Linked DNA regions of Massilia sp. METH4. Each later gene encodes a partner of the first gene's protein in a complex. Links are inferred from orthologs where the notes say so. Each region holds a gene or a part of one and is shown on either strand. Other genes may lie near its edges.

Region 1 (3,731 bases):
GCTGATCGTGTTTGCCGTGCTGTTCAGCCTGAACCTGGTGGGCATCGACCTCACCGTGCTGTCCGTGTTCGGCGGCGCGCTCGGCGTCGGCCTCGGTCTCGGCTTGCAGAAGATCGCCAGCAACTATGTTTCCGGTTTCATCATCCTGCTCGACCGCAGCCTGCAGATCGGCGACATGATCACCGTCGACAAGTTCAGTGGCCGGGTGGCGCGCATCAACACGCGCTACACCGTGCTGCAGGGGCTGGACGGCGTGGAGTCCATCGTGCCGAACGAAATGTTCGTCTCGAGCCCGGTGCAGAACACCACCTTGTCGAACAAGGAAGTGTGGATCGGTACCAAGGTGTCGGTGGCTTATGACACGGACCTTGATTTCGCGCTGAAGTTGCTGGAAGAAGCGGCGGCATCGGTGCCGCGGGTATTGAAATCCCGCCCGCCGGGCGCCACCTTGTTGAACTTCGGGGCGGACGGCCTGGAATTGCAGGTGGGTTTCTGGATCAACGACCCGGAAAACGGCCGCGGCGGTGTCACGTCCGATGTCAATCGCGCAATCTGGAAAGCATTGAAAGACCATCGGATATCGGTGCCGTTCCCGCAGCGCGAGATGCGGATCATCGGCCAGTTGCCGGTCCCGGAAATACCACATGACGTTCGGTAATCGGTGCGCATGTCATGGACGAATCCGCGTACAATGGATGGTAACGTCTGCTGGCGTTGCGCAAGATTTCCGCGCGCTTGGAAATCATTTAAGAGAATGGATTGAGCTTGAACGCTGTTTTGGACTTCCTGACGCATGGCATCACTGGTCTGTCTAACTGGCAAACCGTCATCTATACGCTGATCGTCACCCACATCACGATCGCGGCCGTCACGATCTACCTGCACCGTCACCAGGCGCACCGCGCGCTGGATCTGCACGCGATTCCGAGTCACTTCTTCCGCTTCTGGCTGTGGCTGACTACCGGCCAGGTAACGAAGCAGTGGGCGGCCGTGCACCGCAAGCACCACGCGAAATGCGATACCGAGGAAGATCCGCACAGCCCGGTCACCAAGGGCATCAAGAAAGTGTTCTGGGAAGGCGCAGAGCTGTACCGCGCGGAAACCAAGAACCAGGAAACGCTGGACAAGTACGGTCACGGCACGCCGGACGACTGGATCGAGCGCAACCTGTACACGAAGTACAGCTGGCAGGGCGTGGCGCTGCTGCTGATCCTGAACATCATGCTGTTCGGTGCGAAGGGCCTGACGGTGTGGGCCGTGCAGATGCTGTGGATTCCCGTCACTGCCGCCGGCATCATCAACGGCATCGGCCACTACTGGGGCTACCGCAACTTCGACTGCTCGGATGCAGCCACTAACATCATTCCGTGGGGCATCATCATCGGCGGTGAAGAGCTGCACAACAACCACCATACGTATGCGACGTCGGCCAAGCTGTCGTCCAAGTGGTACGAGTTCGACATCGGCTGGGGCTATATCCGCATGATGGAAATGGTGGGCCTGGCGAAAGTGAAGAAACTGCCGCCGAAGCCGAAGTTCGCGCCCGGCAAGCTGAATGCGGACATCGAAACGCTGCAAGCCGTGATCGCCAACCGCTACGACGTGATGGCCAAGTACGCCAAGTCGGTCAAGCATGCGTGGGACGAGGAAGTGGAGCACCTGAAGCACAAGGCGCAGCTGGAGTCCGGCTTCCTGAAGTCGGCCCGCAAGCTGATGCAGCGCGAACCGGCCAAGCTGGAAGCGGCGCAGAAGGAACACCTGGTCGAGCTGTTCCAGCACAGCAAGGCCCTCGAGACGATGCACAATATGCGCGTCGAACTCGGCGTGATCTGGGAACGCTCGCACTTCAGCCGCGAAGAGCTGGTGCACAAGCTGCAGGACTGGTGCCAGCGCGCCGAAGCCTCCGGCATCAAGGCGCTGCAAGATTTCTCGCTGCGGCTGCGCAGCTACGCGTAACCCCCCGCGTCACCTCACCAAAACGGCCCTTCGGGACCGTTTTGGTTTCTCTTTTGGAACATTTCCCAGCACCGGGGTCGGACCCCGATCCTCGGGCAACATTCCGCGCTGGAAAGCTGTTGTAAAAATTCGGGGACTGTCCCTGTTGTACCTACGCGACATCCGACCGTGCCACGGCAGGCAATGTCGGGGCCTCGCGCCGCCGCGTCGTGCGCACCATGCCGGCAGGACTGTTTCCAGAAATTGGGGTCTGATGCCCGGTTTCGGGAAATTATTCGGTCAGGGAACGTCGTGGAAATTGGGCAGCCATGCTGCCGCTCCATCCTGTCCAGGCAACAAAAAAGCCGCTCGAGAGCGGCTTTCTTGATGGAGCGAGGATCAATTACTTGATCTTCGTTTCCTTGTACGTCACGTGCTTGCGTGCCTTGGGATCGAACTTCATGATCTCCATTTTGCCAGGCATCGTGCGCTTGTTCTTGGTCGTGGTGTAGAAGTGACCCGTACCAGCGGTCGATTCCAGCTTGATTTTGTCGCGGCCAGTTTTTGCCATGATAGCTCCCTATTAGACTTTTTCGCCACGAGCGCGCATGTCGGCCAGGACGGCGTCGATGCCGACCTTGTCGATCACGCGCAGACCGGCGTTGGACAGACGCAGGGAGACCCAGCGGTTTTCCGATTCAACAAAGATGCGGCGATTCTGCAGGTTCGGCAGGAAACGACGCTTCGTTTTGTTGTTTGCGTGGGAAACGTTGTTGCCGACCATCGGCTTCTTCCCAGTGACTTGGCATACACGTGCCATGTTGCACTCCTAAGATAACTTCCAAAATTGGAAAAACAGGAGTGTATCCAAAAACCTCAGGTTTATCAATCACTTGTGAAAAACAATTGTGTCTCAAGCACGCGATAAAATTTAACATTTGCAACGAGCGCCCACCCGTGACATGAAGCATGCCGCCGAAGTCCTTGATATCTAACGGTAAACGCCCGGCGGGGCAGGGAGGTGATTGTCAAATCTGGCCGTTTTCCGCGAAAGAATGAACCCGATGCCCTGCCACAACAAAATGGTCCAGGATGCGAATGTCGACGAGGGCCAGCGCCTGCACGAGCGAGCGGGTGAGCAGTACGTCGGCCTCGCTGGGATCGGGCAGGCCGGATGGATGGTTATGGGCCAGCATCACGCTGGCGGCATTGCGCGCCAGCGCCTCGCGCACCACTTCGCGTGGATAGACGCTCGTGTGCGTGAGCGTTCCGCGGAACAGTTCGCGGGCGGCGATCAGGCGGTTGCGCACGTCCAGGAACAGCACGTGGAAGGATTCATAGGGCCGCCCGGCCATCGCGAGGCGCAGGTAATCCTTGGCGGCCTGTGGCGAGCACATCGATTCGCCGGACAGCATCTCGTCGCCGATCGCCCGCCGCGCCAGCTCGATCACGGCGTTCAGTTGCGCATATTTCGCCGGGCCCAGGCCCGGCACCTCCGTAAAATCCTTCAGGCTGGCGCGCAGCAGCGCATGCAGGGAGCCGAAGTGCCGCACCATGTCGTGCGCGAGGTCGACGGCGTTCTTGCCGCGCACCCCCACGCGCAGGAACACGGCCAGCAATTCGGCATCCGACAATGCCTGCGCGCCTTCGCGGATCAGCCGTTCGCGCGGGCGCCGGTGAACGGGCCAGTCAGAGATGCTCATGCCGCCTCCATGGCTGTGGTCGGATCGCCATTATGAAAGCCGCCACTGCCGGCCATGCTGATATGAAATAAAGCCCGCGTGCCAATTACGCCC
Region 2 (2,788 bases), 530 kb from region 1 along the record:
CCACCAGCAGGGCGAGCCAGTTCAGTTCGGGCACGTAGCCGGGCACCAGCCGCAGCACGTTGTGGGCCGGCTTCGGCGGCCAGCCCGTCAGTTGGGCATACCAGAACAGCCACAGTACTGCGGCGCCCAGCGTGAGCACCATCACGGAGAACCAGTCGATCGCGTTGATCGCGCCCCGCTGCACCGTCAGCAGGCCGAACGCGGCCATGATCGCCAGCGGCGGCACCAGCATCAGCAGCTGGGCGTGTTCCGGCGCCGGATTCATCAGCAACATGGCAATGGCCACGATGACGAAGGTAGTCGGCACCACGATGTGCAGCAGGTTGTTCTGCCGGCGCCAGGCATAGGCGGCCCACAGCGCAAAAGGCCAGGCGGGCCAGAAGAACCAGACGCCATCGCGGAAGAAGATTTGCAGGGGGCGCAGGCTCGGCAGCGCCAGCTGCGCCATGTTCCACGTGTTCCAGGCCACCAGCGGCGCCTGGCCGTACGGCCGGGTGGCGAAGGCGGGCACCAGCCACGGCAGCGTGACGGCGAACGCCACGCCCAGCGAGGCCAGCAGGTGGGGCAGCGCCTTGCCGGCAGGGATCGCCAGGAAGCGCGTGCAGATGAACAGGGCCGCCAGCACGAAGGCGGGCGGCACCCAGCCTCGGGTCAGCGTCATCAGGCCCAGCGCCACGCCGATCAGCGCTGCATTGCGCCAGCATGGCTTTTCCATATAGCGCACCGAGCGGTACAGGGTCAGCGCCAGCAGGGCCGTCAGCAGCGGTTCGGAGGTGGTTTCATGGCTGTGCTGGAGGAAACCCAGGCAGCCGAGGTAGATCAGCAGCGCGGCATCGGCCAGCGTGCGGCCGAAGTCGTCCGGCTCGGGCTGGCCGCCGAAGGCCAGCTTGAGCGGCTGCGCCTCGGGCCGCCGGCCCAGGTTGAAGGTGGCGTACCATAGCGACAGCGCGCCCAGCAGGAACACACCGATGGTGGCGATGCGGGCGGCGAGCACGTCGCCGAGCAGCCATCCGAACAGCTTGATGCACAGCGCGCCCAGCCAGAACATGAGCGGGCCTTCCTGCGGCACCGACATGCCCACGATATTGGGCCACAGCCAATCCTGCCAGCTGCCGTGTGCCATCGTCCACATGACGCCGAAGCTGGCGGCATCGTCGTTCTTCCATGGTTCGCGGCCGATCACGCCGGGCAGGATATACAGCATGGCCAGGGCAAACAGGGCCCAGCGGGGCAGGGCAAGGACGGCGGAGGCGGGGAGGCGTACGGGCTTCATTCACTCAAGGGCTGACGTCGGAAACAGGAGTATCGGCGAAAACAATAAAAAAAGGCAGCCGCAGCTGCCTTTCTTCAAGCGCAAAAGGCTGATCAGCCTTGCGAGACGGCGGTCTTGGAACCGACCTTGCCGAACTTCTGGCGGAACTTTTCCACGCGACCGGCGGTGTCGACGATCTTGTGCTGGCCCGTGAAGAACGGGTGCGATTCCGACGAGACTTCGATCTTCACCAGCGGGTACTCCACGCCTTCGTGGGTCGCTTTTTCGCGGGTCTGGATCGTGGAGCGGGTCACGAACTTGAAGTCGCAGGACAGGTCGTGGAACAGGACTTCACGGTAATCGGGATGGATATCGGCTTTCATGTGCTTCTCTCTCAAAGTTTGGTAGCCAAACAGCACTTCGTCGGTCCAACAGCTTCTCGACCCGATTGCTGATCACTTGCCAGGGTTAAAAACAGCCGGGGATTATACACCAACCGTTGACTGGAAAATGGGGACAGACCCCATTTTCCAGGAAATGTTTCCCGAAAAATGGGGTCTGTCCCCATTTTGAAGCAATTTTTGAATGAAAGAACCGGAGCGCCTGGCTCCGGTTCTTGGGCGGTTCTTAGCCGCCGCGGCGCATCATGTCGAAGAACTCGGTATTGGTCTTCGTGGCGCGCATCTTGTCGAGGATGAACTCCATCGCCTCGATCTCGTCCATCGAGTACAGCAGCTTGCGCAGGATCCAGATCTTCTGCAGCTGGTCGGGCTTGATCAGCAGTTCCTCGCGGCGGGTGCCGGACTTGTTCAGGTTGATCGCCGGGTACACGCGCTTCTCGGCCAGGCGGCGTTCCAGGTGCACTTCCATGTTGCCGGTGCCCTTGAATTCCTCGTAGATCACGTCGTCCATGCGCGAGCCCGTTTCGATCAGCGCCGTGGCGATGATGGTCAGCGAGCCGCCTTCCTCGATATTGCGGGCGGCGCCGAAGAAGCGTTTCGGGCGCTGCAGCGCGTTGGCGTCCACACCGCCGGTCAGCACCTTGCCCGAGGCCGGGATCACGGTGTTGTAGGCGCGGGCCAGGCGGGTGATCGAGTCCAGCAGGATGACCACATCCTTCTTCATCTCGACGAGGCGCTTGGCCTTTTCCATGACCATCTCGGCAACCTGCACGTGGCGGGTGGCCGGTTCGTCGAAGGTGGAAGCGACGACTTCGCCGCGCACCGAGCGCTGCATTTCCGTCACTTCTTCCGGACGTTCGTCGATCAGCAGCACGATCAGCGTCACGTCCGGGTGGTTGGCCGTGATGGCGTGGGCGATATGCTGCAGCATCACGGATTTACCCGATTTCGGCGATGCCACCAGCAGGCCGCGCTGGCCCTTGCCGATCGGCGCGATCAGGTCGACGATGCGGCCGGTGATGTTCTCGGCGCCGTTCATCTCGCGCTCCAGGCGCAGCGGCTCGTTCGGGTGCAGCGGCGTCAGGTTCTCAAACAGGATGCGGTGCTTCGAGGCTTCCGGCGATTCGCCGTTGAC

The links.
Region 2: rpmG (region 1) and V6Z91_RS04575 share a complex: the UniProt entries of both Escherichia coli proteins name them as parts of the 50S ribosomal subunit. The link is inferred for Massilia sp. METH4 from one-to-one orthologs.

What each region holds. Positions count from the first base shown.
Region 1 is NZ_CP146614.1:489,668-493,398, reverse strand. What follows is about bases 923-3,731. They hold rpmG (50S ribosomal protein L33), read right to left. Parts: upstream 2,507-3,731; coding sequence 2,339-2,506; downstream 923-2,338. Other genes in these bases: radC (DNA repair protein RadC), read right to left, coding at 2,964-3,638; rpmB (50S ribosomal protein L28), read right to left, coding at 2,519-2,755; V6Z91_RS02275 (fatty acid desaturase), read left to right, coding at 923-1,956. Outside these bases: V6Z91_RS02280 (mechanosensitive ion channel domain-containing protein), read left to right, coding at 1-658; more of V6Z91_RS02275, read left to right, coding at 760-922.
Region 2 is NZ_CP146614.1:1,024,047-1,026,834, reverse strand. It holds V6Z91_RS04575 (type B 50S ribosomal protein L31), read right to left. Parts: upstream 1,636-2,788; coding sequence 1,366-1,635; downstream 1-1,365. Other genes in the region: rho (transcription termination factor Rho), read right to left, coding at 1,880-2,788; V6Z91_RS04580 (glycosyltransferase family 39 protein), read right to left, coding at 1-1,273.